Regions from separate parts of the Burkholderia sp. 22PA0099 genome, predicted to be linked through region 3. Evidence: riboswitches for the same ligand, from Rfam matches in the RefSeq annotation. Region 3 holds a riboswitch; each other region holds the start of a gene.
What was found. A riboswitch is a leader RNA that binds a small molecule or an ion and turns the genes downstream of it on or off. The one in region 3 is predicted to bind glycine.
Positions count from the first base shown of each region.

Region 1 (9,605 bases), on a different replicon from region 3:
CAGCTGGCCGACCTGCTGGTTCGTGTAGGCGTTGGCGCGCTGCACGCCGTTGTCGACAGCCGAGTTCAACTGGCCGACGTTCGCCGCGTCCGTGTCCGCCACACCGGCCGCGACGTTGGTCACGCGCTGGCCGGCACCGTCGACGGGGCCGCCGTTACCCGCATCCCGGCCGGTATTGCCGGTATTGCCGGCATAGCCCGTGCTCGCCAGGGCATCGACCCGCGAGGTCAGCTCGAACAGTTGGCCGCCGTTCACGGCGTCGGTGCTGTTCGCCGCGATGCGGCCTGCCGCGACGTTCGTGAGCGCCACCGTCTGCGCCGCGCCGATCCCGCCGAGCGTGACCATGCCGCGGTTCGAGCCGGCGTCGTACACGAGCGCGTCGAGCGTCGAGCCGTCGCTGCCCACCAGGCCGGCCTGCTTCAGTTGCGCGACGTTCACCGCGTCGGTGTCGGCGGTGCCGGCCGCGACGTTGGTGATCTGGCGTTCGGCGCCCGCCGCGCCCACCGAGACGGTGTTGGCGCGATTGGCGACGCTGCCCTGGCCGAGTGCGACGGCGTTGGTGGCGCCGGCTTGCACTTGCGCGCCGAAGCCGATCGCGGTGCCGTTGAGTTCCGATACCGTGCTGTTCGCGCCCAACGCGGTCGATTGGACCGTGGCGGCGTTTGCGAGTGCACCGATCGCGGTGCCCGAGCCGATTGCGTGCGCTTGATAACCGAGTGCCGACGCGGGATTGCCCAGACCGGTGGAGTCGGCCAGCGCCTGATCGCCGATCGCGATGTCCGCGACCTTGTTGGCGGTCGCCTTGTAGCCGACGGCCACGGCGGCTTGCGAATTCGCGGCTGCGCCGTAGCCGATCGCCGCCGCCAGCGACGAATTCGCGGTGGCGGCCGCCCCGAGCGCAACGGAGTCGTAGCTGTTGGCCGCTGCTTTCACGCCAATGGCGACCGAGCTCGAACCGGTGGTCAGCGCGCTGTTGCCGAGTGCGACCGAGTTGTAGCTGTTGGTCTGCGCGCCGTTGCCGATCGCGACGGAGTTATAGCTGTTGGCCGCTGCCTTCACGCCAATGGCGACCGAGCTGCTGCCGGCGGTGCTGGCCGCGTGACCGAGCGTCACCGAATCGGACGAGGCGCTCAGGGCGTCTTCCCCAATCGATACCGAGCTATGTCCGAGCGTCTTCGCATTGGTGCCGACCGCCACCGAATCGTAGCTGCCGCTGTTGGCATTGAGGCCCAGCGCGATCGCTCCGCCGCCACCGTTCGACAGCGAGCCCTGGCCGATGGCGATGTTGCCGGCGCTGCCCGATGCCGCTACCGCGTTGTTGCCCAGTGCGACAGCCCCGGCGCCCGAGGCGCTGGCACCCGCGCCGATCGCGCTGGCGCCTGCCGATGCGGCGATGGCGCCGTGGCCGAGGGCGGTCGAGTCGGCGCCATTCGCGGCGGCCGACGCGCCGGCTGCCACTGCGTTCGCGCCCTTGGCCGTGGCGGAATCGTCGACGGTGGCCGAGCCCTTCGCCACGAAGTAGTCGCTGGTCGAAGCGGCATGGGCTGCGTTCACGCCGCCAAACATGGCGCCGACGAGGAAGGTGGTGGTGACTGCGCGTTGGATCAGTGAGGTTTTCATGGTTCGCTCCAGTAGGTTTTAACCGATGAGTTCACTTTACAAAGTGCTGACCATCGGTGATATCTGACCGGTTTCGAACCGCATAGGACTAGTACTAAAACCGGAAAACGCCGGCGCGACGGCGATGCGGGCACCGGTGGTCGAGTCAATTCCGTACCGGCTGAATGGCGGGCGAAAGAGGCGGTCGATGCCCTGGCGGGGGCGCGAAAATCCATACCGGGGCACGCGTCGCGGGGTCGCCGTGGAGGCTTCGACGCCGTGTATCGGCAGATCGGTGTCGAGGACGAGCGCGCGGTAAGGGATATCGCGTTTTCGTTGGCCGTTCCGCATTGCGTATGGTAAGTTTGCGGTCGTTCTACACGTGCATCACGGGAGAGACCGCTTGCTCAAGTCAAGCGGCGCCGACGGAGCAACCGCCCCGGAAACTCTCAGGCAAAAGGACCGTGATGCGGGAACACTCTGGAGAGCGGCGCCTTGCGCGCCCACCGAAGGGGAGCCGCGCCGCGATGTCATGCGGGATGTGGCGAAACTCTCAGGTAAACGGACAGATGGGGCAAATGCGCCGGCGGCACGGATCGCCGGCAATGCTCAACACTGTCTGGACCATCACATGTCACGAATCGCCATCATTGGCGCCGGCATTACCGGCGTCACGACCGCCTATGCGCTCTCGCAACGCGGCCACAGCGTCACCGTCTTCGAACGGCACCGCTATGCCGCGATGGAAACCTCCTTCGCCAACGGCGGCCAGCTCTCGGCCAGCAATGCGGAAGTCTGGAACAGCCGGGCCACGGTACTGAAGGGGTTGCGGTGGATGTTCACGCGCGACGCGCCGCTGCTCCTGAACCCGCGCCCCAGTGCGCACAAGTACGGCTGGATCGCCGAATTCCTCGGGAAGATCCCGCGCTACGAAGCGAACACGATCGAGACCGTGCGGCTGGCGATCGCCGCCCGTGCCCATCTGTTCGAGATTGCGGAGCGCGAGGGCATCGAGTTCGATCACGAGCGGCGCGGTATTTTGCACTTCTATGCAACGCGCAAGGAGCACGACGCGGCCACGCGCGTGAACACCTTGCTGCGTGCAGGCGGGCTGGACCGTCGAGCGGTGACGCCGGAGGAGATGCGCGCGATCGAGCCGGCGCTTCAGGGCAGTTTCCACGGCGGATTCTTTACGGAGTCCGATTCAACCGGCGACATTCACAAATTTACCCGGGGGCTGTCGTCGGCCTGCGAGCGTCGCGGCGTGCAATTTCATTACGACACGGCGGTCGGCGGCATCGAGTCGATCGAGGGCGGCCGGATCTCGATCGCCTCCGGGCGGCAACAGGAGGTTTTCGATCGTGTCGTCATCTGCGCCGGGGTCGGCAGTAAGCAGTTCGCCGCGATGGTGGGCGACCACGTGAACGTCTATCCGGTCAAAGGGTATTCGATCACCGTGCAACTGGACGATGCACCGAGCCGCGACGGCGCGCCCTGGGTCAGCCTGCTCGACGATCGCGCGAAGATCGTGACCAGCCGTCTGGGCGCGGATCGTTTCCGGGTTGCCGGCACGGCGGAATTCAATGGCGCGAACCGGGACATTCGCGCGGATCGGATCGAGCCTTTGGTCGATTGGGTGCGCCGCTACTTTCCCGCCGTCTCGACGTCTCGCGTGGTGCCGTGGGCGGGCTTGCGGCCGATGTTGCCGAGCATGCTGCCGCGAGTGGGGCGTGGCAAGCGCCCGGGCGTCTTCTACAACACCGGGCATGGGCATCTCGGCTGGACCTTGTCGGCGGCAACGGCGGAAGCCGTGACGTCGGTGATCGGCGAGGGTTGAATTCGCGGCATTGACCGACTGCCCGGATGCGGTCCGAACCTCGCTGCGACGAGATGAGCGAATTCGCACAGAGATTGAGCGAAACCGTCGCGATCATGCCGATATTTGATGACAGAATGGCTCACGTTCCCTGGACATCAACGATACCCGCCATGATCGCTTCACCGTTCGACACCGCGCCGCGTTGCGCTCGCGCATCACGCTGCCCGCAGCCGATCGTTGCCACGCTCGAATCGCCCGTGCCGTGGCCGACGCGCTCGCTGTCGGATGTCCCATGAATGCCGACCTGTCGGCAGAGAGCGAGGCCGCCGACCGCCTCGCCGAGGCAATCCGGTTCGGAGCGGGTTCACGCAGCGTACTGTCCAGGCCCGAGGTGGGCGCGGCGGGGCATATCGTGCAACGCTCCGATCTGACCTCGCGTCGGATCGTGGTCGGTCAGGCAACGCTGATTCTCGTCGAGGAGGGCACCAAGCGGATTCGCTGGCGTGGCGGCGAGGGCGTCGCGAACCCCGGGGCGGCGTTCACGCTGCAGGCCGGTGAACGCGTCGACATCTCCAACACGCCCGGCCGAAGCGGCCTCTACCGTGCGCTCTGGATCAACTGGAGTGCGGCGCTGCTCGCGATGCCCGAGCCGGTCAGGCGCCGGCCGAGCCCGCGCGTGGCCGTGCATGCCGGCTTGGGCGACGCGTTTCGCGCATCGTTCTATCGCGCCTTCAATGGCTTGCAACCGGCCGAAGGCCTGCCGCCGGCGATCGCGGCGAGCCGTTTGCGGGAAGTGCTGCTGTGGCTCGCCGAACGCGGTTTTCATTTTTCGTCCCTGGCGTCGGCGCCGGCGTCGTTCGGCGAGCAGGTTCGCACGCTGCTTGCCGCGGATCTGTCGACGGCGTGGTCGATGGAACGCGTCGCCGACGAAATCGCAACCAGCGTGCCGACACTGCGAAGAAAGCTGGCGGCGGAGGACACATCGTTTCGCCGGCTTCAGCAGGATGTCCGCATGTCGCATGCGCTGGCGTTGCTTCAGAACACCGATGTGCCTGTACTGGAGATCGCCCTGGCCACCGGTTATGCCTCCGCATCCCGCTTCTCGGCTCGCTTCCGTGAGCGGTTCGGCTATCTGCCCACCGACGTTCGCGGACAACGCCGTGGGCGCTCGGCGTCGTTCGCCCGCCATCTCGGCGCGCCGGACGGTGTCTAGCCACCGCATCGCTCATCGCCGTCTCGCTCGCTACATTTCATACCGAGGAACACATGCCATGCTGAAAATTCATCATCTGGGTCATTCGCAATCCGAACGGATCATCTGGCTCTGCGAGGAGCTGGACCTTCCCTTCGAACTGGAGAAGTATCAACGGGATGCCGTCACACGCCTGTCGCCGCCTGAATTGAAAGCGCTGCATCCTCTCGGCGCCGCGCCGCTGGTCGAGGTCGACGGCGCGTGCCTGGCCGAATCGGCCGCGATCGTCGAATTCATCCTCGCGCGATACGGGCATGGGCGGCTGCAGTTCGATTCGTCGCATCCGGCGTTCGCGTCCTATCTCTACTGGTTTCATTTTGCCAACGGCAACCTGCAGCCGGTCATGCTTCGATCGATGACCGTGGAGCGCTGCGGATTGCCGGCCGATCATCCGGTGTTGACGTCGACCCGGGGGCGGCTCGACAAGGTGCTGCGCCTGATCGACGACCGGCTGGCGCACAGCGCCTATCTCGCCGGCGACACGTTCACGGCGGCGGACATCATGAACGTGTTTTCACTGACGACGATGCGCCTGTTTCATCCGGTCGATCTCGCGCCTTACCCCGGCATACTGGCTTACCTCCAGCGTATCGGCGCGCGGCCCGCGTATCGTCGGGCGATGGAGAAGGGCGATCCGGACCTGACGCCGTTGCTGACCTGAGCGCGCGCAACGTAGCGGCGCATCCGATATCGCATCGAGCAGGGCCACCGCAGCAACGCATCGCGCGCCTCGTCCACCCGATACCCCTGCTCGAATCGCGGCCATTGTTGCGCCGCCGACCGACTTCCCGGCCCCCTGCTACGATCCCCGTCGAGACGGCACACGAGGCGCCCGGCGCCCCGGTCAGCCCTCGCTTCTCCCCCATCCCGACGGCACGCATTGGAGACACCCCATGGATCTCGGTATCAAAGGACGCACCGCGCTGATCACCGGCGCATCGAAAGGCATCGGCCTGGCCAGCGCGATCGCGCTCGCCAGGGAAGGGTGTGCGGTGCATCTGGTGTCGTCGAACCCCGACCTGCTCGAACTGGCCCGGCGCGAAGTCGAGGCGGCCGGCGAGGTGACGGTGCGCGCGAGCGCGGTCGATCTGTCCGACCCGGTTGCGCGTCGCGAGCTGCTGGCGGAAGCGGGCACGATCGACATCCTGGTCAACAACGCCGGCGCGATTCCGGGCGGCGGCCTGGAGGCGATCGACGAGGCCGCGTGGCGGGCCAGTTGGGAACTGAAGCTGTTCGGCTATATGGATTTCGCGCGGCTGGTGCTGCCGGCGATGATGGAGCGCGGCAGCGGCGTGATCGTCAACGTGATCGGCGCGGCCGGCGTGACGCCGCGCTACGACTACATTCTCGGCTCGACGGCGAACGCCGCGCTGGTGGCGTTCACCCAAGCGGTGGGCGCGCATGCGACGCGACGCGGCGTGCGCATGGTCGGCATCAACCCGGGGCCGTGCGCGACGCAGCGGCTCGAAAAGCTCTATCGCAGCCGCGCCGAAACGCAGCTCGGCGACGCCTCGCGCTGGCGCGAACTGCTCGACGGGCTGCCGTTCGGCCGGCCGTCGGAGCCCGAGGAGATGGCCGATCTGGTCAGCTTCCTCGCATCGGATCGTGCGTCCTACCTGAGCGGCGTGGTGATCGACGCCGACGGCGGCGCGAAGTACCGCTGAGGTACCGCCGGCCCCGCGCGCGGGCCGGCCTGAGCGCGTGGCCCGCGCCGGGCGCGCTCAGGCGGTGCGCCGCCGCTGCGCCGCCGGCAGGATTCCCACCAGGAAAATCGCCGCGCCGCCGATGCAGCACAGCGCCATCTGCGTGCTCATGACAAGCGCGGGCGATTCCGGAAAGCGCGTCAGCAGCACGCCCTCGATATAGCTGGCGCAGGCACCCATCCCCGTCATCAAGGCGTTCATCAGCGCGGAGGCCGTGCCGGCGAACTGCGCGGCGCGCTCCATCGCGCCTTGCTGCGCGATCGGCGTGAGGATGCCGAGGCAGGTGGTGTTCAGCGACAGCAGCAGCGTCAGCACGGTCACGTCGAGCCGGTGGCCGGCGGACAGCGACAGCATCGTCAGCGGCGACGCCACCGACACCGCCAGCGTGGCGGCCAGCACCCACTCGCCGGGCACGCCGTGCTTGCCGAGCCGCGCGCTGATGAACGAACCGAGCATCAGGCACAGCGCCATCACGGCGAACAGCAGGCCATACAGCGTGGTCGAGACATGCAGCACGTCGATGAACACGTACAGCGAGCCGGTGATGTACGAGAAGTGGCTGGAGAACGTCAGCGCGATGATCAGCGCGTACGACAGGCTGGTCTTGTCGGTCAGGAACTGCCGGTAGTCGGCCAGCACCGAGCGGCGTGCGGGCGCGGCGTCGGACGGCGTGAGGCCGCTCATGCCGCCGAGCTTCGCGCCGTGGCCGTCGGCGCGCGCGAGCTTCGCATGCGACGATTCCGGCAACTCGCGCGCCACGATCAGCAGCATCAGGAAGCCGCCGAGCGCCATGAAGCCGTAGATCCACCGCCAGTTGCCGAACATCAGCAGCAGGTTGCCGAGCGTGGGCGCGGTGGTCGGCCCGATGATCCGCACCACGGCGGCGTAGGACAGCAACTGGCGCGCTTCGTCGCCGCTGCGCTGATCGCGGATCACCGTGATCGCCAGCACCGAGGCCGCGCCGGCGCCGGTGCCCTGCAACAGCCGGCACACCAGCAGCATGTCGAACGAGGTCGACAGCGTGGCCAGCACGCTCGCGAACGTGTACACCACGCAGGCGAACAGCAGCACCGGGCGGCGCCCCATCCGGTCGGACAGCGGCCCGTAGATCAGCGGCGACACCGAGAAGCTGAAAAAGAAGAAGCTCAGGGTTTGCGACACGCGCTCGATCGGCATCGAGAACATGGTCGCGATGCTGGCGAAGCCGGGCAGGCCGAGGTCGATCGACAGAGCGGGGAAGATCGTCAGGATTCCGCAGATGATGACGAGTCGAAGCGAAGCGATATGAGGCGGAAGACGGGACATCGGTGATCGGCGTGGAGTGGAGCGGCGGCACGGGTAAGCCGGGCCATCACTGTACGCGACGAAAATTAAATTCCTAAGATGTTTCGTCCGTCTTTACCCGGCAAAGCTTCCATTTTCCTTTCGTATTCCTGCCTTTTCTCGTGAAACCCGCTGTGCGTCGCGCCTGAATTCAGTAGCCGACAGCCTAGAACAATCCCGCAGATCCCCATCCAGCATGCGTTTGCGCCCATTCGCGCGAGGCAGCGCCGTGCTTCGTCATTTCGTCGCGCTTGATCATTTGGATGTTATGGGTAATCTAACGCAACTTGGATGTCGATAGACATCCAAAATGAGGCCGGCCGCCGGGTGGGGTTACGCGGCGCCGACATCGCCCGGTTCGTTCGCATGCGCACGATGCCGGGCGCAACGCTTTCCAGGGTGAAGCAGTGGATACGAAGACAAGACTGGACGAAGACGGCGCGCACGTGGACGGCGGCCGCAATGGCGGGCCGAAGCGGCGCGCGCGGGCCGTGGCGATCGCGGTTGCGATCGTGGTGATCGGTGGCGGGTTGTGGTTCCATCATGCGCAGCAGGGCGGCGCGGGTACGGCCGCCGCCGCGCCGATGGGGCCGCACGACGTGACGGTCAGCCGGCCGCTGGTGCGCGATCTCGATACGCGGCTCGGTTTCCTCGGCCAATTCTCGGCGGTCGATCAGGTGGAGCTGCGCGCGCAGGTGGGCGGCACGCTGACGGGCATCCACTTCCGCGACGGCGCGGTGGTCCACAAGGGCGACCTGCTGTTTACGATCGATTCGGTTCCCTACGAAATCCGCTATACGCAGGCCAAGGCGCAGCAGCAGACGGCGGCCGCGCGGCTGGTGCTGGCCAAGCAGGAACTGGCGCGCGCGCAGCAATTGCAAAGCGCCGAAGCCGGCACCCAGCAGAACACCGAACAGCGCACCTCCGAGCTGCACGCCGCGCAGGCCACGCTCGACGACGCCGACGCGCAGGTGCGCGACGCGCGCTTCGACCTCGACCACTGCCGCATCGTCGCGCCGTTTACCGGCCGCATCGGCCGGCACCAGGTGTCGGTCGGCAACCTGATCGCCGGCAGCCGCTATGCGGCCAGCCCGACCACGCTGCTCACCACGATCGTCTCGCTCGATCCGATCTACCTCGATTTCGACATGAGCGAATCGGACTACGAAGCGTTCCAGCGCTATCGCGGCAACGTGGCGGGCCTGCCGGCCGACCGCGTGGAGCTGGCCTCGGGCGGCTCGACGAACTACGACCGCCAGGGCACGCTCGATTTCGTCGACAACGTGCTCGACCGCTCCAGCGGCACGCTCCACGCGCGCGCCACGGTGCCGAACGCCGACGGCCGCTTCACGCCCGGCGAGTTCTCGCGCGTGCGGGTGGCCGTCACGCACCCGGCGCCCACGCTGCTGGTGCCCGACGCGTCGGTGCTGCCGAACCAGTCCGAGCATATCGTGCTGACGGTGGCGGCCGACGGCACGGTGGTGCCCAAGCAGGTCGAGCCGGGCGAGGTGCGCGGCGGCCTGCGCGTGATCCGCTCGGGCCTGACCGACAGCGATCGCGTGATCATCGACGGCCTGCCGTTCGCGGCGCCCGGCTCGAAGGTGAAGCCGCACGACGGCACCATCAGCTACGCGGCCCAGCCGCAATAAGGGGGCGACGTCATGAGAATCGCCCATTTCTTCATCGACCGCCCGCGCTTCGCGACGGTGGTCAGCGCGTTCCTGACGCTGATCGGGCTCGGCGCGATGTTCGTGCTGCCGGTCGCGCAGTATCCGGAGATCGTGCCGCCCACGGTGCAGGTCACCACCTCGTACCCCGGCGCCTCGGCCGACACGATCGCGCGCACCGTGGCGACGCCGCTCGAGCAGCAGATCAACGGCGTCGAGAACATGCTCTACATGAGCAGCCA
Region 1 covers NZ_CP163165.1:1,695,532-1,705,136, forward strand. Annotated here, with positions in the region: gene AB4851_RS23140 (YadA family autotransporter adhesin) at 1-1,620, opposite strand, end outside; glycine riboswitch at 1,980-2,074, shown strand; gene AB4851_RS23145 (D-amino acid dehydrogenase) at 2,231-3,436, shown strand; gene AB4851_RS23150 (hypothetical protein) at 3,490-3,714, shown strand; gene AB4851_RS23155 (helix-turn-helix transcriptional regulator) at 3,711-4,631, shown strand; gene AB4851_RS23160 (glutathione S-transferase family protein) at 4,579-5,331, shown strand; gene AB4851_RS23165 (SDR family oxidoreductase) at 5,564-6,334, shown strand; gene AB4851_RS23170 (MFS transporter) at 6,392-7,678, opposite strand; gene AB4851_RS23175 (efflux RND transporter periplasmic adaptor subunit) at 8,104-9,345, shown strand; gene AB4851_RS23180 (efflux RND transporter permease subunit) at 9,358-9,605, shown strand, end outside.
Region 1: another riboswitch for glycine. It lies ahead of AB4851_RS23145 (D-amino acid dehydrogenase); the one in region 3 lies ahead of AB4851_RS10185 (ketopantoate reductase family protein).

Region 2 (9,605 bases), on a different replicon from region 3:
GGACGGGTAGGTGATCATGATCGCGGCGAGGTTGGCCGAGTGCTGATCCGCCTTGGCCTTCAGGTCGGCGATGTCGACGTTGCCCTGCTCGTCGCAGGCCACCACCACCACCTTCATGCCGGCCATGTGCGCCGAGGCCGGGTTGGTGCCGTGCGCCGACGCCGGGATCAGGCAGACGTCGCGATGGCCTTCGCCGCGCGAGGCGTGATACGCGTCGATGATCAGCAGGCCCGCGTATTCGCCCTGCGAGCCGGCGTTCGGCTGCAGCGACACGGCCGCATAGCCGGTGGCCGCCACCAGCATCTGTTCGAGCTGGGCGATCATGGTGCGATAGCCCACCGTTTGATCTTCCGGCGCGAACGGGTGGATCTGGCCGAATTCGGGCCAGGTGACCGGCAGCATTTCCGAGGTGGCGTTCAGCTTCATCGTGCACGAGCCGAGCGGGATCATCGAGCGGTCTAGCGCGAGATCCTTGTCCGACAGGCTGCGCAGGTAGCGCAGCATTTCCGTTTCCGAATGATGGCGGTTGAACACCGGGTGCGTCAGGTAGGCGCTGGTGCGTTCGAGGTCGGCCGGCAGCACCGGCGCGCCCGGCAGCGCGGCGTCGAGTTCCTCGACCGACGGCGCGGCGGCCCCCGCCACCGTGGCGAACACGGCCAGCAGGTCGGCCAGGTCGGCGCGCGTGGTGGTTTCGTCGATCGACACGCCGACGCGCGTTTCGCCGGCGCGGCGCAGGTTGATGCGCTTGCCGCGCGCCGCGTCGTGCAGCGCCGTGGCCTGCGCGCCGGCTTCGATGGTCAGCGTGTCGAAGAACGTGTCGTTGACGAGCGCGAAGCCGAGCTGCCCGAGGCCCGCGGCCAGCAGGCCGGCGATGCGGTTCACGCGCAGCGCGATGGTCTTGAGGCCGCGCGGGCCGTGATAGACGGCGTACGAGCTGGCCATGATGGCGAGCAACGCCTGCGCCGTACACACGTTGGAGGTGGCCTTCTCGCGGCGGATGTGCTGCTCGCGCGTTTGCAGCGCGAGGCGCATCGCCGGCTTGCCTTGCGCATCGACGGTCACGCCGACCAGCCGGCCCGGCATCTGCCGCTTGAATTCGTCGCGCACCGCGAGGTACGCGGCGTGCGGGCCGCCGAAGCCGACCGGCACGCCGAAGCGCTGGGTGTTGCCGATCGCGACATCCGCGCCCCATTCGCCCGGCGGCGTCAGCACCGTCAGCGCGAGCAGGTCGGCCGCCACCACCACGTGGCCGCCGGCCGCGTGCACGGCTTCGGTCAGCGCGCGGTAGTCGCGCACGTCGCCGTCCACGCCCGGGTATTGCAGCAGCACGCCGAACGCGTTGGCCTCGGCGGCTTGCGCGGCCGGGCCGGTGACGATTTCGATGCCGACCGGCACGGCGCGCGTGCGAATCACTTCGAGCGTTTGCGGCAGCACGTCGTCGGCCACGAAGAAGCGGTTCGACTTCGGCTTGCCGTTGCGTTGCAGCAGCGTCATCGCCTCGGCGGCGGCGGTGGCCTCGTCGAGCAGCGAGGCGTTCGAGATGGCGAGGCCGGTGAGGTCGGTCACCATTTGCTGGAAGTTCAGCAGCGCTTCGAGGCGGCCTTGCGAGATTTCGGGCTGGTACGGCGTGTAGGCCGTGTACCAGGCCGGATTTTCGAGCACGTTACGCAGGATCACGGCCGGCGTATGCGCGTTGTAATAGCCCTGGCCGATGAAGGTCCGGAACACCTGGTTCTGATTCGCCAGCTCGCGCAGCGCGGCGAGCGCTTCCGCTTCGCTTTTCGGCTGCGTGAACGGGCCGAGCGGCAGCGTTTCGTCGCGGCGGATCGCGGCGGGAATCACCGCATCCATCAGCGCCGCGCGCGACGCGAAGCCGAGCGTGTCGAGCATCGCCTGCTGGCTGGCGGCGTCGGGGCCGATATGGCGTTCGGCGAACGCGTCGTGCGTTTCGAGCGCGGCGAGCGAGAGGGGCGTGCGGTTCATCAGGTGATCCGGATGGTCGAGCTTCATGGCATGTCCTGCGGGGTGGCGGCGCGCACCGGAGCCGGGCGCGCCGCGCGGGTCGTAAAACGCTTAGTCGATCAGCTTGGTGTACGCGGCTGCGTCGATCAGCTTGTCGGTGCTGGCGCCGGGGGCGAGCTTGATCTTGAAGAGCCAGGCTTCGTAGGCGTCTTCGTTGACCGATTCCGGCGTGTCGATCGCGTCGGCGTTGACGGCGAGGATCTCGCCCGATACCGGCGAGTAGATGTCGGAAGCGGCCTTGACCGATTCGACGACGCCGACTGCTTCGCCTTCCTTGAACTGCTTGCCGACTTCCGGGAGTTCGAGGAAGACGATGTCGCCGAGCGTGCTCTGCGCGTGATCGGTGATGCCGACCGTCAGCGTGCCGTCAGCTTCGGTGCGGATCCATTCGTGTTCGTCGGTGTATTTCAGATCGGCCGGGACGTTGCTCATCGGATGCTCCTGATTGGGTTTTGTGCGTTGAAGTTCGCCGTGCGCGCGGGAGGGGGCCGTCAGACGGCCAGCACCTTGCCGTTGCGCACGAACGGGAGTTTTACCACGCGCGCGGGAAGGTTTTTGTCCCGGATTTGCACCTGCACCGCATCGCCCGCCGATACGCCGGCCGGCACGCGCGCGAACGCGATCGATTCCTGCATGGTGGGCGAGAAGGTGCCGCTCGTGATCTCGCCTTCGCCGTGCGCGGTGACGACCTTCTGGTGGGCGCGCAGCACGCCGCCGGCCTTGCCGTTTTCCTTCAGCAGGATCAGGCCGACGAAGGCGGCGCGCTGGCCGTTGGCTTCGAGCGCGGCGCGGCCGACGAAATCGCGCGGGGCGGCGAGGTCGACCGTCCAGGCCAGGCCCGCGTCGAGCGGCGAGACGGTGTCGTCCATGTCCTGGCCGTAGAGGTTCATGCCGGCTTCGAGGCGCAGCGTGTCGCGCGCGCCGAGCCCGGCCGGGCGCACGCCCTGGGCGACCAGCGCATTCCACAGCGCTTCGACGTGGCTGGCCGGCACGATGATCTCGAAGCCGTCCTCGCCCGTGTAGCCGGTGCGGGCAACGGTGAGGTCGCCGAACGGCGTGCCGGCGACCTGCGCGGCGTTGAACGGCTTCAGTTCGCTGGTGGCGGCGCGGGCGGCGGGAATCGTGTCCCAGGCCTTGGCGCGCGCGTTCGGGCCTTGCACGGCGACGATCGCCAGCTCGCGGCGCGGCGTGATCTCGAGGCCGAAGCCGCCGTCGGCGTTCAGGCGCGCGAACCAGGCGAGATCTTTCTCGGCGGTGCCGGCGTTGACCACCACGCGGAAGAAGTTTTCGGTGAAGTAATAGACGATCAGGTCGTCGATCACGCCGCCTTCCGGGTTCAGCAGGCACGAATAGAGCGCCTTGCCCGGGGTTTGCAGCTTGCCGACGTGGTTGGCGATGGCGTGCTCGAAGAACGCGCGCACGCGCTCGCCGCGGAAATCGACGACGCACATGTGCGACACGTCGAACATGCCCGCATCGGTGCGCACGGCACGGTGCTCGTCGAGCTGGGAGCCGTAGTTCACGGGCATGTCCCAGCCGCCGAAATCGACCATGCGGGCATTGAGCGCCGTATGCGCGGCGTGAAGCGGGGTGTGTTTGAGTGCGGTCATCGGGGCCTCGGGGTTCCGTCCGCGCGGGTGCGCGAGCGTGACAACGATCTGGCAATTCGCGGGATGCACGGGCGACACGACGCCAGTGAATCCTTGCCAAGCCCCTCTGTCCTTGGTACCTGAGAGATTGCGCGGCCGTGACCGGCCTGCGCGCGCCCCTTCGGTGGGCAGCTTGCCGGTGCGTTCGCACGGGCTACTGCCGCTCTCCAGAGTTCGAAACGCGCGACGCGCCGCATTGGCGGCGCGCACGGTGTTTCGACGCGGTCGGTCCTTTTGCCTGAGAGTTTGCGGGTGTGCCCCTTCGGCGGCGCGGCGAGCCGATGTACCGGCTGCTGCGCGCTCTCCCGACGCGTGCCGGCGAATGTACGCGAGGCCCAACGGCTTGTCAATTTGCGCAAATTCATGTCGCCTGGCGGCAGGCGGATGTCGCACGCCTGCGTGGCGAGGCTGGGGATAAGCCGGTGGACAAGGTGTGGAACGGCAGGGGGTAACCGGCTGTTCGGCTGTGGAAAATCGTGTGGATGACTACGTGGGCAAGCGCGGGATTTGCTGGGGATAAGCGGTGGGCAGGCGGTGGATAACGGGTGGGTAAGCAGGGGCGAAGTGTGGGATAAGGCGGTGGATAACCGGGTGGAAAAGCGCTGAAAAAGCTGTGGAAAGGGGGCCGGAAAACCGTGGGATAAGCGGTGGGCAACTGCCCGTTCGCGGTGGACAAGCCTTGGGATAACCGGTGGGCGAGCGGTGAACAAGTCGCGCGGAGCGGGCTCCGGGAGCGCCGCGCGAGGCCGCGCCATGGCGGCTTGCGGGATGAAACGGAGAGGGAGAAAGCCGGGCGCGGAGCCGACGGCGCGCCGCGCGGTGCCGCGCCATGGCGGCTTGCGAGATGAACGGAGAGGGAGAAAGCCGGGCGCGGAGCCGACGGCGCGCCGCGCGAGGCCGCGCCATGGCGGCTTGCGAGATGAACGGAGAGGGAAAAGCCGGGCGCGGAGCCGACGGCGCGCCACGCGATGCCGCGTCACGGCGGCTTGCGAGATGAAACGAAGACGGAGAAAGAACGGCGCGGAGCCGGCGGCGCACGTCGCGCTCACCCGCCCACACCCACCGCTTACACGCCGATCGCGCGCGCGGCCGTATCGAGTTCCTGGTTCAGCACGCGCTGTTCGTCGGCGGTCAGGCCGCCGCCGTGCTGGGCGCTCATGTCGTTCGCTTCCTGGCGGATCACGTCGAGCCGGCGATGCAGCGCGCGGCCTTGCGGGGGCGGATAGGCGCCACCCGTCACGCGCGAATCGATGCGCCCGCCGAGGCTGTCGATCCGGGCCAGGATGTCGTTCATGCGCTCGACGCCCACCGGCGGCGGCGCCGGTTGCGGCGGGGGCGGCAGCGTCGGCTGGACGGGGGCCGGTTGAACGGGGCGCGGACGCGGCGTCCATCGCTTCGGCGGCGGCGTGACCACGCACGCGGCCAGCGAGGCGACGAGGGCGGCGCCGAGGGCCGTACGGATCAACCGTTGCATGAATCGTTCTCCTTGTGGCGGATCGGTGAGGCGCGAATGCGGGTGCGGCGTGCCGAAAACGAAGCCGGCCCTCTCGGGGCCGGCCGTTTTAAGCACGATTGAGACTATTCCTAAGTCAGTTCGGGTTCCCGAGACTTTTGTAACGGTTTGTACCGGCGAGCGCGTACGCCGGTGTCAAAACGTTTCGCGCACGAACGGCAGGCGGCGGCCTTCGCGCTCGCTGCGATCGGCCAGCTCGATGATCGCCATCACGTCGACGGCATCCTGGGCCGTCACCGGGAACGGCGCGCGATCGTGGATCGAGGCAGCCAGCGCGCGGTAGAACTCGGCGTACTGACCGTCGAGCGTGGGCACCGGGCGTTCCGTCTCGACGTCGCCGTCGAGCAGATGCAGCACGCCGGGGTGGTTGCCGCCGCCGAATTCGACGTCGTCGGGCGTCAGGCCCGCCTTGAGTTGATCTTCCTGCGTGTCCAGCCCGAACTTCTGATAGCCGCCGCGCGTGCCGAGCACGGTGAAGCGCGCCGGCTCGATCGCCGCGAGCGCGCTCGCGTGCAGCGCCACTTCCTTGTCCGGATAGCCGAGCACCAGGTGGATCAGGTCGGCGGCCTCCGAGCCGTCGCGGCGCGCGCGCACCGTCGCGCTGACCGTGTCCGGCGCGCCGAACAGCGCCAGCGCCTGGTCGATCAGGTGCGGGCCGAGATCGAACAGCAGGCCGCCGCCGCGCGTCGCGTCCTCGCGCCAGCGCTGGCGGATCTGCGGGCGGAAGCGGTCGAAGTGCGATTCGAACCAGGTGATGCGGCCCAGTTCGCCGCTCGCGACGAGCTGGCGAACGGTGAGGAAATCGCCGTCCCAGCGGCGGTTGTGGAACGGCGCGAACACCAGCCCGCGGTCCGCCGCGAGCCGCGCCAGCGTGCGCGCCTCGGCCGAACTCAGCGTGACCGGCTTGTCGACCACCACGTGCTTGCCCGCTTCCAGCGTGCGGCGGGCCAGATCGAAGTGGGTGTCGTTCGGCGTGGCGATCACCACGCATTCGACGTCGGCGTGCGCGAGCAGCGCCTCGAAATCGGCCACCACGGCCGCCTGCGGATAGGCGGCGCGCGCCTTCTCGGGCTGCCCGGTGGCGATCGCCGCGACCGTGGTGCGGCCGCTGTGCGCGATCACGGGCGCGTGGAACGTCGCGCCGGCGAAACCGAAACCCATCAGACCTACTTTCAGCAAAGAAGCCATAAGCGAATCCTGTCAGCGAGCGAGATCAAACGAGCGGCTATTGTGGCACGGCGAAGCGGGGCGCGAACACGCCGGCACGCCGGGTGGGCGGTAGCCCGATTCGTTGTCCGGCCCCATTTTGGCGTCACGATCGGCACGCAGGCGGCGTGTTAACATGCGGCCTCCCGCGTCCGTCGTATTCCGATCCGCGCAGCCTCCGGCGGCGCGCACCGCGCCCTGTTCGAAGGCGCGGCGGCGGCGCCGCCATCCGCATCTCCAGTCCGTCAGCCACCATGTCCGCAGGTCTCAATGCCGCTCAAAACGAAGCGGTGCGCTATCTCGACGGCCCCTGTCTCGTGCTCGCCGGCGCCGGCAGCGGCAAGACGCGGGTGATCACCCAGAAGATCGCCCATCTGATCGAGAACAAGGGGTTCGAGCCGCGCCATATCGCGGCCGTCACGTTCACCAACAAGGCCGCCGCCGAAATGCGCGAGCGCGTCGGCAAGCTGCTCGAAGGCAAGACGCTGACCACGCCCGGCAAGGAAGGCCGCAAGGTGCCCGTGAATCAACTCACGGTGTGCACGTTCCACTCGCTCGGCGTGCAGATCCTGCGCCAGGAGGCCGAGCACGTGGGCCTCAAGCCGCAGTTCTCGATCATGGATTCGGACGACTGCTTCGGCATGGTGCAGGAGCAGCTCGGCACCACCGACAAGGGCCTGATCCGCAAGATCCAGAACATCATCTCGTTGTGGAAGAACGGCCTCGTCACGCCCGAGCAGGCGCTCGCGATCGCCGCCAACGAGGACGAGCAGCAGGCCGCGCTGGTGTTCCGCAATTACGTGGCCACGCTGCACGCGTATCAGGCGGTCGATTTCGACGATCTGATCCGCTTGCCGGCCGAGCTGTTCGAGCGCAACGAGCAGGTGCGCGACCGCTGGCAGAACAAGCTGCGCTACCTGCTGATCGACGAATACCAGGACACCAACACCTGCCAGTACACGCTGCTCAAGCTGCTGGCCGGCCCGCGCGCCGCGTTCACGGCGGTGGGCGACGACGATCAGGCGATCTACGGCTGGCGCGGCGCGACGCTGGAGAACCTGGCGCAGCTCGGCAAGGATTTCCCGAAGCTGCATCTCGTGAAGCTGGAGCAGAACTACCGTTCGACGGTGCGGATCCTGACCGCCGCGAACAACGTGATCGCCAACAACCCGAAGCTGTTCGAGAAGAAGCTGTGGTCCGAGCACGGCATGGGCGACACGATCACCGTCACGCCGTGCAACGACGAGGAGCACGAGGCCGAATCGGTGGTGTTCCGGCTGTCGGCGCACAAGTTCGAGCGGCGCACGCAGTTCCGCGACTACGCGATCCTGTATCGCGGCAACTTCCAGGCGCGGATCTTCGAGCAGGTGCTGCGCCGCGAGCGGATTCCGTACGTGCTGTCGGGCGGCCAGTCGTTCTTCGACAAGGCCGAGATCAAGGACTTGTGCGCCTATCTGCGCCTGATCGCCAACGCCGACGACGATCCGGCGTTCATCCGCGCCGTCACCACGCCGCGCCGCGGCATCGGCAACACCACGCTGGAGGCGCTCGGCTCGTTCGCGGGGCAGGCCAAGGTGTCGCTGTTCGAGGCGGTGTACATGGGCGGCATCGAGGCGCGGCTGTCGGCGCGGCAGGTCGAGCCGCTGCGCATGTTCTGCGACTTCATCCAGCGCCTGACCGAGCGTGCCGATACCGATCCGGCCACCACCGTGCTCGACGACATGATGGAGGCGATCCACTACGAGGCGTATCTGTACGACGCGTTCGACGAGCGCCAGGCGCAGTCGAAGTGGCAGAACGTGCTCGAATTCCTCGAATGGCTCAAGCGCAAGGGCACCAAGCCCGAAACCGAGGCCGTCGATGGCGAGTCCGAGGGCTTCCATAACGCCGACGGGCTCGCCGACACCGGCAAGAACCTGCTCGGCCTGATCCAGACCGTCGCGCTGATGTCGATGCTCGAAGGCAAGGAGGACGACCCCGACGCGGTGCGGCTGTCCACCGTGCATGCGTCGAAGGGGCTGGAGTATCCGCACGTGTTCCTGGTCGGGGTGGAGGAAGGCGTGATGCCGCACCGCGGCAACTCGGAGGACGAAGCCGTCGACGACGCGCGCATCGAGGAAGAGCGCCGGCTCATGTACGTGGCGATCACGCGTGCGCAGCGCAGCCTGCACCTGAACTGGTGCAAGAAGCGCAAGCGGGCGCGCGAGACGGTGGTGTGCGAGCAGTCGCGCTTCATCGTCGAAATGGGGCTCGACGAAGCGCCGCCGCCCACGCCCGAGGAAGCGCCGATGACGCCGAAGGATCGGCTGGCGAGCTTGAAGGCGTTGCTGCAGAAGTAAGCCCGGCGGCGCGTTTCGATAAGAATGGCCCGTGCCGCGGATTGCGGACACGGGCCATTTTTTTGCGCGGGCGTCTGGCGGGCTGCGCGGTTTGGCTTACTTCGCCGCGCCCACCATGTAGTCGACGGCCGCCTTGACGTCCGCGTCGGACGCGTTCGAACCGCCCTTCGGCGGCATCGAGCCCTTGCCGTGCAGCGCGTAGTTGTAGACCGTGTCCATCGGGTCCTTCAGGCGCGGCGCCCAGTCCGCCTTGTTGCCGAACTTCGGCGCGCCGAGCACGCCGGCCGCGTGGCAGGCCATGCACACCGATTCGTAGAGCGCCTTGCCTGCGCCCGCGGCGCCGGCCGGCGCCGCAGCGGGGGCGGCGCCCGGTTTCGGCAGCGCCGCGATCGCGGCCATGGCGGCGGCGGCCTGCGCGTTCGCGGCGGCGGCTGCGTCGGGGATGGCCGATGCGTCGGTTGCACCCGAGGCCGCCGTTGCGCCCGAGGCCGCGCCCGGCGCGCCTGTCGCGTTCGGTGCCGCGTTCGGTGTCGCATTGGCTGCCGGCTCGGCCGGTTCGGGGAAGGTCGCGCCGCCCTTGTTCGCCATGTAGACGACCGCGCGCGCGATCTCGAAATCGCTGACGTCGTCGGGGTTCGTGCCGCCGCGCGCGGGCATCGCGCCCTTGCCGGCCAGTGCGGTGTGCAGCAGCGTGTCGTAGCCCTGGGCGATGCGCGGCGCCCAGTCGCCCGCGTTGCCGAACTTCGGCGCGCCGGCCGCGCCCGCCGCGTGGCAGGCCGCACAGACCGCCGTGTAGATCGCTTCGCCGGTCTTGTAGGTGCGTGGCGCGTTGGCGTCCTTGACGTCCACCTGGGCGAGCGGCGCGATGCGCGCGGC
Region 2 covers NZ_CP163165.1:126,930-136,534, reverse strand. Annotated here, with positions in the region: gene gcvP (aminomethyl-transferring glycine dehydrogenase) at 1-2,010, opposite strand, end outside; gene gcvH (glycine cleavage system protein GcvH) at 2,074-2,454, opposite strand; gene gcvT (glycine cleavage system aminomethyltransferase GcvT) at 2,514-3,632, opposite strand; glycine riboswitch at 3,729-3,852, opposite strand; glycine riboswitch at 3,887-3,989, opposite strand; gene AB4851_RS15825 (hypothetical protein) at 4,738-5,145, opposite strand; gene AB4851_RS15820 (oxidoreductase) at 5,320-6,372, opposite strand; gene AB4851_RS15815 (UvrD-helicase domain-containing protein) at 6,645-8,729, shown strand; gene AB4851_RS15810 (c-type cytochrome) at 8,826-9,605, opposite strand, start outside.
Region 2: another riboswitch for glycine. It lies ahead of gcvT (glycine cleavage system aminomethyltransferase GcvT); the one in region 3 lies ahead of AB4851_RS10185 (ketopantoate reductase family protein).

Region 3 (9,605 bases):
ATGCAACGGTATCTTGATCGATTTCGGCGAGCGTACCTTCTTGCGCACGCACACATCCGGCGAAATAACGGAAGTGGTCAATCGCAAGCGGCAAGTCGGCTGCGCGCGTTTCACGGATCGGCTTGCCGTTGTCGATCGTTTCCGCAACCGCGAGACGTTCGAGATTGTCCTGCATCCGGTCGGCGATCCGGTGCAATACCAGTGCGCGTTCGGCGGGTGAGATCGCCGCCCAAGCCGCTTTGGCACCGTGCGCTGCGTCCAACGCCAGTTCGACATCTTCTGCCTGAGAGCGTGGTACGTCGCAAAGCGGCTGGCCGGTAATTGGGGATACATTGGTGAAGTATTCACCGGCAACGGGCGGAACCCATTGTCCACCGATGAAATTGTCATACTTGCGCCGGTATGGGAACGAGGTCGTCAGGTGTTCGAGGTCAGCATGATTCATGGAAGTGTCTCGCTTGGAATGAGAGGGACGCTGGACAGAAACCGTCCGTGCCACGGCCTGCTTAAAGCGGTGCCAGGTCGTAGTCGGGGGCCGTCCGTTACGGTTGCGTGGAGCGGCGCACGCGCATCGAAGCGCGGCCGTCCAGGTATCGTCGCGGCTTCCAAGTGATAGGAGATGGACAAAATTGCGGTTTTGTACAAAAAACGGGGCCGCGTGCCGCCGTTAGGGGCGTGATGAGCCCATGATTCGCAGCATTGACGATTATTTAGATGTAGCTACAATCAATGCGTCCGGTTTGCTCGACAGGGCAAGGCGCGAATGCACCGCGGCACCTGTTCCTGCCGGATGATCCCCGGACACCACCGACTATGGGTCACGACCATGGATACAGCACATCCATCCCGATCGAACCAGGCAAAATTTTGGCGCGAGCCTGGCTTTGCCGACGCCGAACTGATGACAGCCAGCTATCGCACGCATCGGTTCCCGCCGCATGCGCACGACGAGTTTGCGATCGGCGTGATCGAACGCGGTGCACAGGCGTTTCTCGAGGGCCGTGGCCGAAGGCTGATCATGCCGCAGGGCGCGATCTGCGTGATCAATCCGGGGCAGCTTCATGAGGGGCGTCCAGCGGTCGAAGGCGGTTGGGATTACCGCATGGTGTATGTATCGACGTCGGGCCTGCTCGGACTGTTGCGGGACGCGGACGGTGCGCCACAGCGGTCCGTGCATTTTCCCGACGTCGTAATGGACGACCCCGACACGATGCGGTTGTTTCGCGCTGCGCACATTTGCTCCGAATCCGATGACGCCAGCCAGCTTGAAAGAACATCCCGGCTTACCGCCGCGATGGCCCAACTCGTGCTGAGACACGCGTCGGCGACGCATCGGCCATCCGCCGGGGGCGCGATGCCCGGGGCAGTGCGCCGGGCGCGCGACTATATCGATGCCCATTTCGTGGATAACCCGTCGCTCGATGCCATCGCCCAGGTGGCGGGTATGAGCGCTTATCACCTGCTGCGCGAGTTCAAGAAGTCGGTCGGGGTCGCGCCTCATGCGTATCTGGTGCAGCGTCGTGTTGCATTGGCCAAACATCGCGTGCTCCGTGGCGTACCGTTGCGACAGGTCGCCATCGATGTCGGCTACTGCGATCAAGGGCACTTGAGTCGGGAGTTCAGTCGTTTTTTCGGCGTGCCGCCCGGTATCGCCCGGCAGTAAATCAGCAAGTTTGTCCAAATCGCCGGCCGGTGCGTGGCCGAAGCTGTGCTCACCATCCACCTTATCCGGGAGCACAGCATGATCGATTTACGAAGTGACACCTGCAGCCAGCCGACTCAGGCCATGCGTCAGGCCATCGCCAACGCGCCGGTCGGCGACGACGTGTATGGCGACGATCCGACCGTCAAGGCACTTGAGCGAGAAGTCGCGGAATTGCTGGGCAAGGAAGACGCGGTGTACATGGTGACCGGCACGATGACCAATCAGGTCGCGATCCGCACCCATACGGAACCGGGCGACGCGGTTCTCTTCGATCAGAATGCGCACGTCTATATTCTTGAAGGCGGCGCGCCGGCAGCGTTCTCCGGGGTACTCCCGCGCCTGCTGCCCGGTGTGCGCGGCGTCTTCACGCCGGACGACGTAGCGAATGCGCTCGGCGTGTCGCATCGATTTTTCCCCACCACGATTCCTGCCCCGATCAAGCTGCTCTGTGTGGAAAACACCCACAACATCGGTGGCGGCAAGGTGTGGCCGATCGAGCAGCTGCAGGCCGTTTGCGAGCTTGGCCGGCAGCGCGGCCTCGCACTGCACCTGGATGGCGCGAGGCTCTGGCATGCGACAGCCGCCACCGGGATTCCCGAGCGCGAATACGCACGCCATTTCGACTCGGTCAGCGTGTGCTTTTCGAAAGGGCTCGGCGCGCCCGTGGGTTCGGCGCTGGCTGGCTCTCGTGATTTCATCGCGCGCGCGCGTCGTTTCAAGCAGCAGATCGGTGGCGGGTTCCGCCAGGCCGGGATCGTCGCGGCCGGCGCGTTGCACGCACTGCGCCATCACCGTGAGCGGCTTCATGAGGATCACGAACATGCGCGCATGCTGGCCAACGGCATCGCGGGCCAACCCGGCATTTCCCTCGATGTGTCCACGGTCGAAACGAACATCGTGAGGTTCGGCATATCGTCGCTCCCGGCCGGTGAATTCGTCGAGCGGCTTTACGAAAAGGGGCTGCATGTCCTGCCGTCCGGTGCGGACGGCGTTCGCGCGATCCCTTACCTGAACATCACCCGCGATCAGGTGCAGGAGGCGATCGATATTATCTCGGCCGTCGCGCAGGCCAATGCGCATACGGCCGGCGGCAACGTCGCCCGCGACAACGTATCGTCACGCGCCGGATACTGACCCGGCGGTCGAGAGGCACGACTGAACGACTATTTGAATAGGAATACTTGAGATTGGGGGTGGAACCGACACGCGGTAATGGATTTCCCGTTGCCGAATTATGGCGCACGCCGTTCAGGGTAAATTGGCAATCGTTCTATTCGTGCATCACGGGAGAGACCGCTTGAGCGAGCGGCACCGACGGAGCAACCGCCCCGGAAACTCTCAAGCAAAAAGACCGTGATGCAAGAACGCTCTGGAGAGTGGCGCCTCGCCCGCCCACCGAAGGGGAGCCACCGCCGTGGCGCAATCCGGGCGGTGGCGAAACTCTCAGGTAAATGGACAGATGGGGCATCGGCGCCGGCGGCGGTTGTCGTCGGCGATGCTCAATTCGATCTGGACCATCACATGTCACGAATCGCCATCATCGGCGCCGGCATTACCGGCGTCACGATTCGAGCGGCACCGCTATCGCGTCGGTGATCGGCGCCGATTGATTGAACCGCACATGTCGTTGTTGAAGACATCGACGGCTAGGCATGTCTCCGATATCTGGCTGGAATACTACTTTAATAGTAGTATTCCAGCCGCGGCGATGATCGCGCTCGAAGCCGTGCAGCGAGCGCCAAGCCGCATGTCACGCTGTCCGGCATACCGGCTGCGTACAGGACAACGATTCGATGGCGGAGATATGAGCAATCATCATGAAGGGCTTCGGGTTCTGATCCTCGGTGCTGGCGCGCTGGGCGGCTACTATGGCTCGCGTCTGATCCAGGCGGGCGCGAACGTGACGTTTCTCGTGCGCCCGAACCGCGCGGCCGCCTTGGTTCGCGATGGCCTGCGCGTGTCGAGCGCGCTGGGGGATTTCGGTGCGGCGGTCAATGCCGTGACCGCGGATGCGGTGGAGCCGGGCTACGACCTGGTCTTGCTGACCTGCAAGGCTTACGACCTCGACGACGCGCTGGATTCGCTGGCGCCCGCGCTCGCCGGCACGACCGGTGTGCTCGCATTGCTGAACGGCATGGCGGTGTACGACACGCTGGACCGTCGCGTCGGGCGGGAACGGGTGCTGGGCGGCGTGTCCTATATCGCCGCGTCGCTCGCAGAGGACGGCCATGTCGTGCACACCGGCAGTCAGGACAAACTGATTGTCGGTGCGCGCCATCCGCTGCAGCGCGATCTGGTGCGCCGCTTCCACGCGGCGATCGCATCCACGCCGGGTTTGCGCGTGGCGTCGGAGCGGGTCGAAGCCGACCTATGGCAGAAGTGGGTGATGTTGTGCTCGGGCGCCGCCGCGACCTGCCTGATGCGCGGGCGCTTGTGCGATATCTTGCGGACGGCGGATGGCAAGGGCGTGATCGAGGCGCTGCTCGACGAATCGCTTGCCGTGGCCGCGGCGGAGGGGTTCGGCCTCGGCGAGCAGGCGGTGAGCGGCGTTCGCGGTTTCCTGCTCGACCCGGATTCGACCTGGGCCGCGTCGATGATGCGCGACATCGCGCGGCGCGCGCCGCGCATCGAGTCCGACGCGATCGTGGGCGACATGATCGCCCGCGCGGCGCGCCATCGGATCGAGACACCGTATTTGCGAACCGCCTTTGCACATCTGCAAACTTATGCGCTTCAGGGTACGAACTGAGGCGTGCGGTCATTCGGGCGTGTCGCGGTCGGCATTGTCGCCTCGTCGATACGCCCGGTGATTGAGCAGGGGCGGTAGCGCCGCATGACTTGCCGGTGATCAGGCCGTGTCGCGTGCGCTCCGAAGCAGCGCGATGGTCCTGTCGATATCCGCATCTTCGGTGCGCCACGACGATACGCTGAGGCGGAATGCAGGGCGCCCGTCCCACACCGCCGGCCCGAACCAGGCTTCACCCGAGCTTTCAACGGCCTGCCGGATCGCAGCAGTCTGCGCATCGTTTTCTCCCCGAACCAATACCTGGTTGAGGACAACGCGATTCAGCACGTCGAAACCGGCATCGCGCAACCCGTGCGCCAATCTGGTCGCCTGGGCGCAATGACGTTCCACCATCGCGGCCACGCCTTGCTGGCCGAGCGTGCGCAGCGCGGCCCAAATCGTGATGCCGCGAGGGCGTCGGGAGAATTCGAGCGTGAGGTTCTTCTGGGCCAGGCGCGAGCCGGTGGCGTAGACGGCATCGCTGCTCAAGGTTTCCGCCAATGCGTCGGGATCGCGGCAGATCGCCATCGCGCAGTCGTAGGGCGTATTCAGCCACTTGTGCCCGTCCGTGGTCCAGCTGTCCGCGAGTTCCACACCGTCCGTATGGTGCCGCAACGCCTGCGATGCCCGCGCCCACAAGCCGAACGCGCCATCCACGTGTACCCATGCGCCTTGCGCCTTTGCCTTCGGAATGAGCGCTGCGAACGGATCGAATTCGCCGGTGTTGACCTCGCCGGCCTGCAGGCAAAGGATGGTGTTGGCGTCGAGTTCGGGCAGGCGCTCGGGATCGACGCGGCCGTGCGCGTCAGTGGCCGCCGGAATGACCTGCTCCGTGCCGAAGCCGAGCACCCGCAACGCCTTGAGCACCACCACGTGAATCCGCGCCGATACCACCACGCGGATTTGCGGCGCACCGTACAGCCCCTTCGTGTCGAGATCCCATCCGGCCCGCTTGAGCAAGGCGCGCCGCGCGGCCGCCAGGCAACTCAGCCCGCATGCCGTGGCCGACGTGCCGAAGCCGACGGCGCTGCCTCGCGGCAGATCGAGCGCCTCGAGCAGCCAGTTGCCGGCCACTGCCTCGATGCGCGCACTGACGGGCGATGCCATGGCCAGCGGCGCGCCCTGATCCCACGCCATCATCAGCCGCTCGGCCGCGGCCGCGCCCGGCAACGACGCTCCCACGACGAAACCGAAATAGCGCGGCCCGTTCGAGGCCACCGTGGCGGGCGAGCCGATGTCGTCGAGCAGCGCCAGCGTATCGTGCGCGGAGCGTCCCTGTTCGGGGAGCGGTTCGTCGAACGCGGCCAAGGCCGCGAGCGCCTCCGGCGTGGGAAAGACACGCCGGGTTTCGACCGACTCGAGATAGTGAGCCGCGCGCTGATCGGCGTCGGCGAGCAGGGCAATTTCGCCGGCTTTCATGTCGGCGATGCTGCCCGGGGCCGGAAGGTGAGTGTTCATATTGTTCAGGAAAACGAAGCAGGATGGGAGGGCGCCGAACGCGCTGCGTCAGGCAACCGGGAGGAGCGGCAGCGCGGTATCGGTGTTCGAGTCGGATACCGCGGCGACCGTGGCGGCCTTGACCGCGGGGGCGCTGACCGCATCGAGTCGGGCGAGCTGCTCGGCGCTCAATGTCAGATTCGCCGCACCGAGGTTGCTGACGAGCTGCGGCAGCGAACGCGGCCCGATCAGCGGCAGCCCGCCGTGCGCGGCGACCCAGGCGATGGCGACCTGGTCCGGCGTGGCCTGCAGTTCGCGAGCCATGTCGAGCACCGTGTCGAGCACATCGGAGCGCTGTCGCGAATCTTCGGCCTGGAACACGGCGCCGCCGAATGCTTCGCGTCGACCCGCTTCGCCGTTCCGATATTTTCCGGTCAACATCCCGCCGCCGAGCGGCGACCAGGTGAGCGTCGCGAGGCCCAGGGCGCGGCAGGCCACGAACACGTCGGCCTCGGGCTCGCGATGCACGAGGCTGTATTCGAACTGCGCGGCGGCAATCGGCGTCGCGCGCGTGATCTCGGCGAGCGTGACGGCGCGGGCGAGGCGCCATGCCGGGAAGTTGGACAAGCCGGCATAGACGATCTTGCCCGCGCGCGCGAGGTCGTCGAGCCCGCGCACGATTTCCTCCGACGGCGTGAATGCGTCCGGCTGATGTACCCACAGCAGATCGATGCGGTCCGTCTTCAGGCGCTTGAGGCTCGCCTCCACGGACGCGATCATCGCCTTGCGGCTATTGCCGGTCACGAGACGGTCGGGGGTCGGGCTGGCGCCGCTCGAGAATTTGCTGGCGAGGAAGAAAGAGTCGCGCCGGCCCTGCAACAACGATCCGAGAAATTCCTCGGACTGGCCGAATTGATAGACATCGGCCGTATCGATGAAATTACCGCCGGCTTCGGCATAGGTCTCGAACAGGGCGGCGCTTTGCGCTTGGTCGGCGCCGTGGCCCCAGCGCGTGCCGAAATTGGCCGTACCCAGGACGATCTGCGACACGCACACGCCGGTGCGCCCGAAATTCTGGTATTTCATCAACGCTTTCCTTTCGCGAAAAATACGGGCATATGCCCGTATTGGTGAAAAATTCGATACCCCGTCGACGCGGAGGGGCGGGCGGCATGTTGCGCGCCCCTTCCCCAACGAACCTTGGATGCGCCTCGGCCGTGCCGCTTAACCGATTGCCTCGCCCAACTCGGCCAGCATCGTCCGCAGCGCTTCGATTTTCCTGGCTCCGATCTTCTCGACCACCGAAACCTGGCAGCGATCCCAGGCCGGCGTGGCACGACGCAGCAAGGCCTTGCCGTCCGAAGTCAGCGACACGACGCGTTCGCGTTGATCGCCGGTATCGACGCCGATATGGGTCAACTCGCGGCTTTCGAGGACCTTCACGTTTCGGCCGATCGTGGAGCGGTCGAGATCGACGAGCACGCCCAGTTGAGTCAGGCTGACCGGTTGGTGATCGGCGATGGTTCGCAGCAGAAAATATTGGGCGATGTTGATGTCGAACGACGCCAATGCGGCGTCGTAGGCCTCGGTCAGTTTTCGCGAGGCGCGACGAAGGTCGGTGCAGAAGCAGGGCGTATTCATGGATGCGAGTATATACCCGCAATTTTTGAAAAAGCAATCGCGTCATGCGATCCGTTGCGGATTTGAAGGTGCAAACAACGTTACCAGGTGCAAGTAATCTGCCTCCTTGGCATTCGCCATCCGGCGCTCTAAGCTCCCCAGGTATCGACATGAGACCGAGTCTCCGTCGAAGACACGTTGACCAATCTCACCGGCGATGCCGTCACGGCGGGGGCCGGATGCCGAGCCGGTTTCGGATGACATTCATTTTGTATGACTAAGGAAATTTCCATGAGCGACGTTCTTTTCACTCCGTTCACGATCCATGCGCTGACGATTCCGAATCGCATCGTGATGTCGGCGATGACGCGCGGTTTCAGCACCGGCGGCGTGCCCGGCGACGATGTGCTCGCGTATTACCGGGCCCGCGCGGCGGGCGGAGTCGGCCTCATCATCACCGAGGCCGTTGCGGTGCAGCGCGCCGCGGCGGCGGAGGTGCCTGGCATCCCCGTCTTTCACACGGTCGAGGCGCGCGCCGGATGGTCCGCCGTCGTGAAGGCGGTACACGCGGAAGGCGGCAGGATCGCGGCGCAGTTGCACCATGCGGGTGCGTTGCGCGATGCCGCGCAGATGGGGGCGCCGGACGTGCCGAACGACGAACCGAACAGCATGAGCGTGGCGGATATCGAGGCCACGATCGCGGCGTTCGGCGAAGCGGCGGCCACGGCGCGCGCGCTGGGATTCGATGCGGTGGAAATCCACGGCGCGAACGGCAATTTGATCGACCAGTTTCTCTGGGAAGGGCGCAATACCCGCAGCGACAGTTGGGGCGGCAGCGTGCTCGCCCGCACGAAATTTGCCGGAGAGGTGGTGCGCGCAGTGCGTCGTGCGGTGGGGCCGTCGTTCCCGATCCTGTTCCGGATCTCTCAGTTCAAGCAGCGCGCCTTCGACGCCAGGATCGCCAAGGACCCCTACGAATTCGGCGTCATTCTCAACGTGCTGTCGGACGCCGGTGTCGACGCATTCCATGCCTCGCAGCGTCGCTTCTGGGAGCCCGCGTTCGAGCCGTCACCGCTGAACCTCGCCGGCTGGGCACGACGCTTGAGCGGTAAGCCGACCATGACGGTCGGCTCGGTGGGGCTGGACGGTCCGGACATCACCGATCTCCTGACCGGCAATGGCGGCAACGCCGGCCCGGCCGGCCTCGACGCGCTGCGCAAGGGCATCGACGAGGGCCAGTTCGATCTGGTTGCCGTCGGTCGTGCGTTGCTGACCGATCCGGCGTGGCCGAACAAGGTGCGGGAAGGGCGCTTGGCAGACTTGCGCGGATTCGACCTGGCCTCGCTGGGCAGCCTCGTGATCAGCGATCCGGCCACGGCATTGCCGGTTGCCGCCGATGCGATCGCCGGCAATGCATGATGCGGACCAGCCAAGGGAGACGCCCACGATGACCGATACCGCACCCAAACGCCATCCGTTTCTCGACGATCTCGACGAGGACGTCGTCCTGATCAGTTCCGTGTTGCGTTGCCCCGTGCGGGGGCGCGAGACGGTCACCCGGATCGTCAAGGCCGGCGCGGCCCACTATGCCAGTCAGACACCGCGATTTCTCGGCGCCGTGGGCGAGCGCAGCTACTTCGAATACGACGCCCGGCTGGTGGACGGCGTCGCGGCGTCGGGCCTCGTGTCGATGCTGCGCGACGCGCACGGACGCGTGACGCAGTTGCATATCGCGTTCAGCCCGCTCGATGCGGTGCTGTCGATGGCGAGCGGCATGCGCGATCGGCTCGGCGCCGAGTGCGACGCAGCCTGGTTCCTGCCGCCGGGGGGCGAGGCATGAAAGCCGCGCGATTGATCTCCTATGGCGATCCGGTCACGGGGATCGAACTGCACGAGATCGCCGAGCCGCCGCAGCTAGGGCCTGACGACGTGCTGGTGCAGATGCGCTACGCCCCGATCAATGTCAGCGATCTGATGGTGGCGCTTGGCATCTACGACTGGCAGCCCGTGTTGCCGGAGGTACTGGGCAACGAGGGCGCTGGCGTGGTGCTCGCCTGC
Region 3 covers NZ_CP163164.1:2,273,142-2,282,746, forward strand. Annotated here, with positions in the region: gene adh (aldehyde dehydrogenase) at 1-445, opposite strand, end outside; gene AB4851_RS10175 (AraC family ligand binding domain-containing protein) at 827-1,663, shown strand; gene AB4851_RS10180 (threonine aldolase family protein) at 1,742-2,839, shown strand; glycine riboswitch at 2,980-3,069, shown strand; glycine riboswitch at 3,074-3,165, shown strand; gene AB4851_RS10185 (ketopantoate reductase family protein) at 3,201-4,454, shown strand; gene AB4851_RS10190 (pyridoxal phosphate-dependent decarboxylase family protein) at 4,554-5,909, opposite strand; gene AB4851_RS10195 (aldo/keto reductase) at 5,997-7,013, opposite strand; gene AB4851_RS10200 (MarR family winged helix-turn-helix transcriptional regulator) at 7,152-7,496, opposite strand; gene AB4851_RS10205 (12-oxophytodienoate reductase) at 7,902-8,966, shown strand; gene AB4851_RS10210 (hypothetical protein) at 8,995-9,387, shown strand; gene AB4851_RS10215 (zinc-dependent alcohol dehydrogenase family protein) at 9,384-9,605, shown strand, end outside.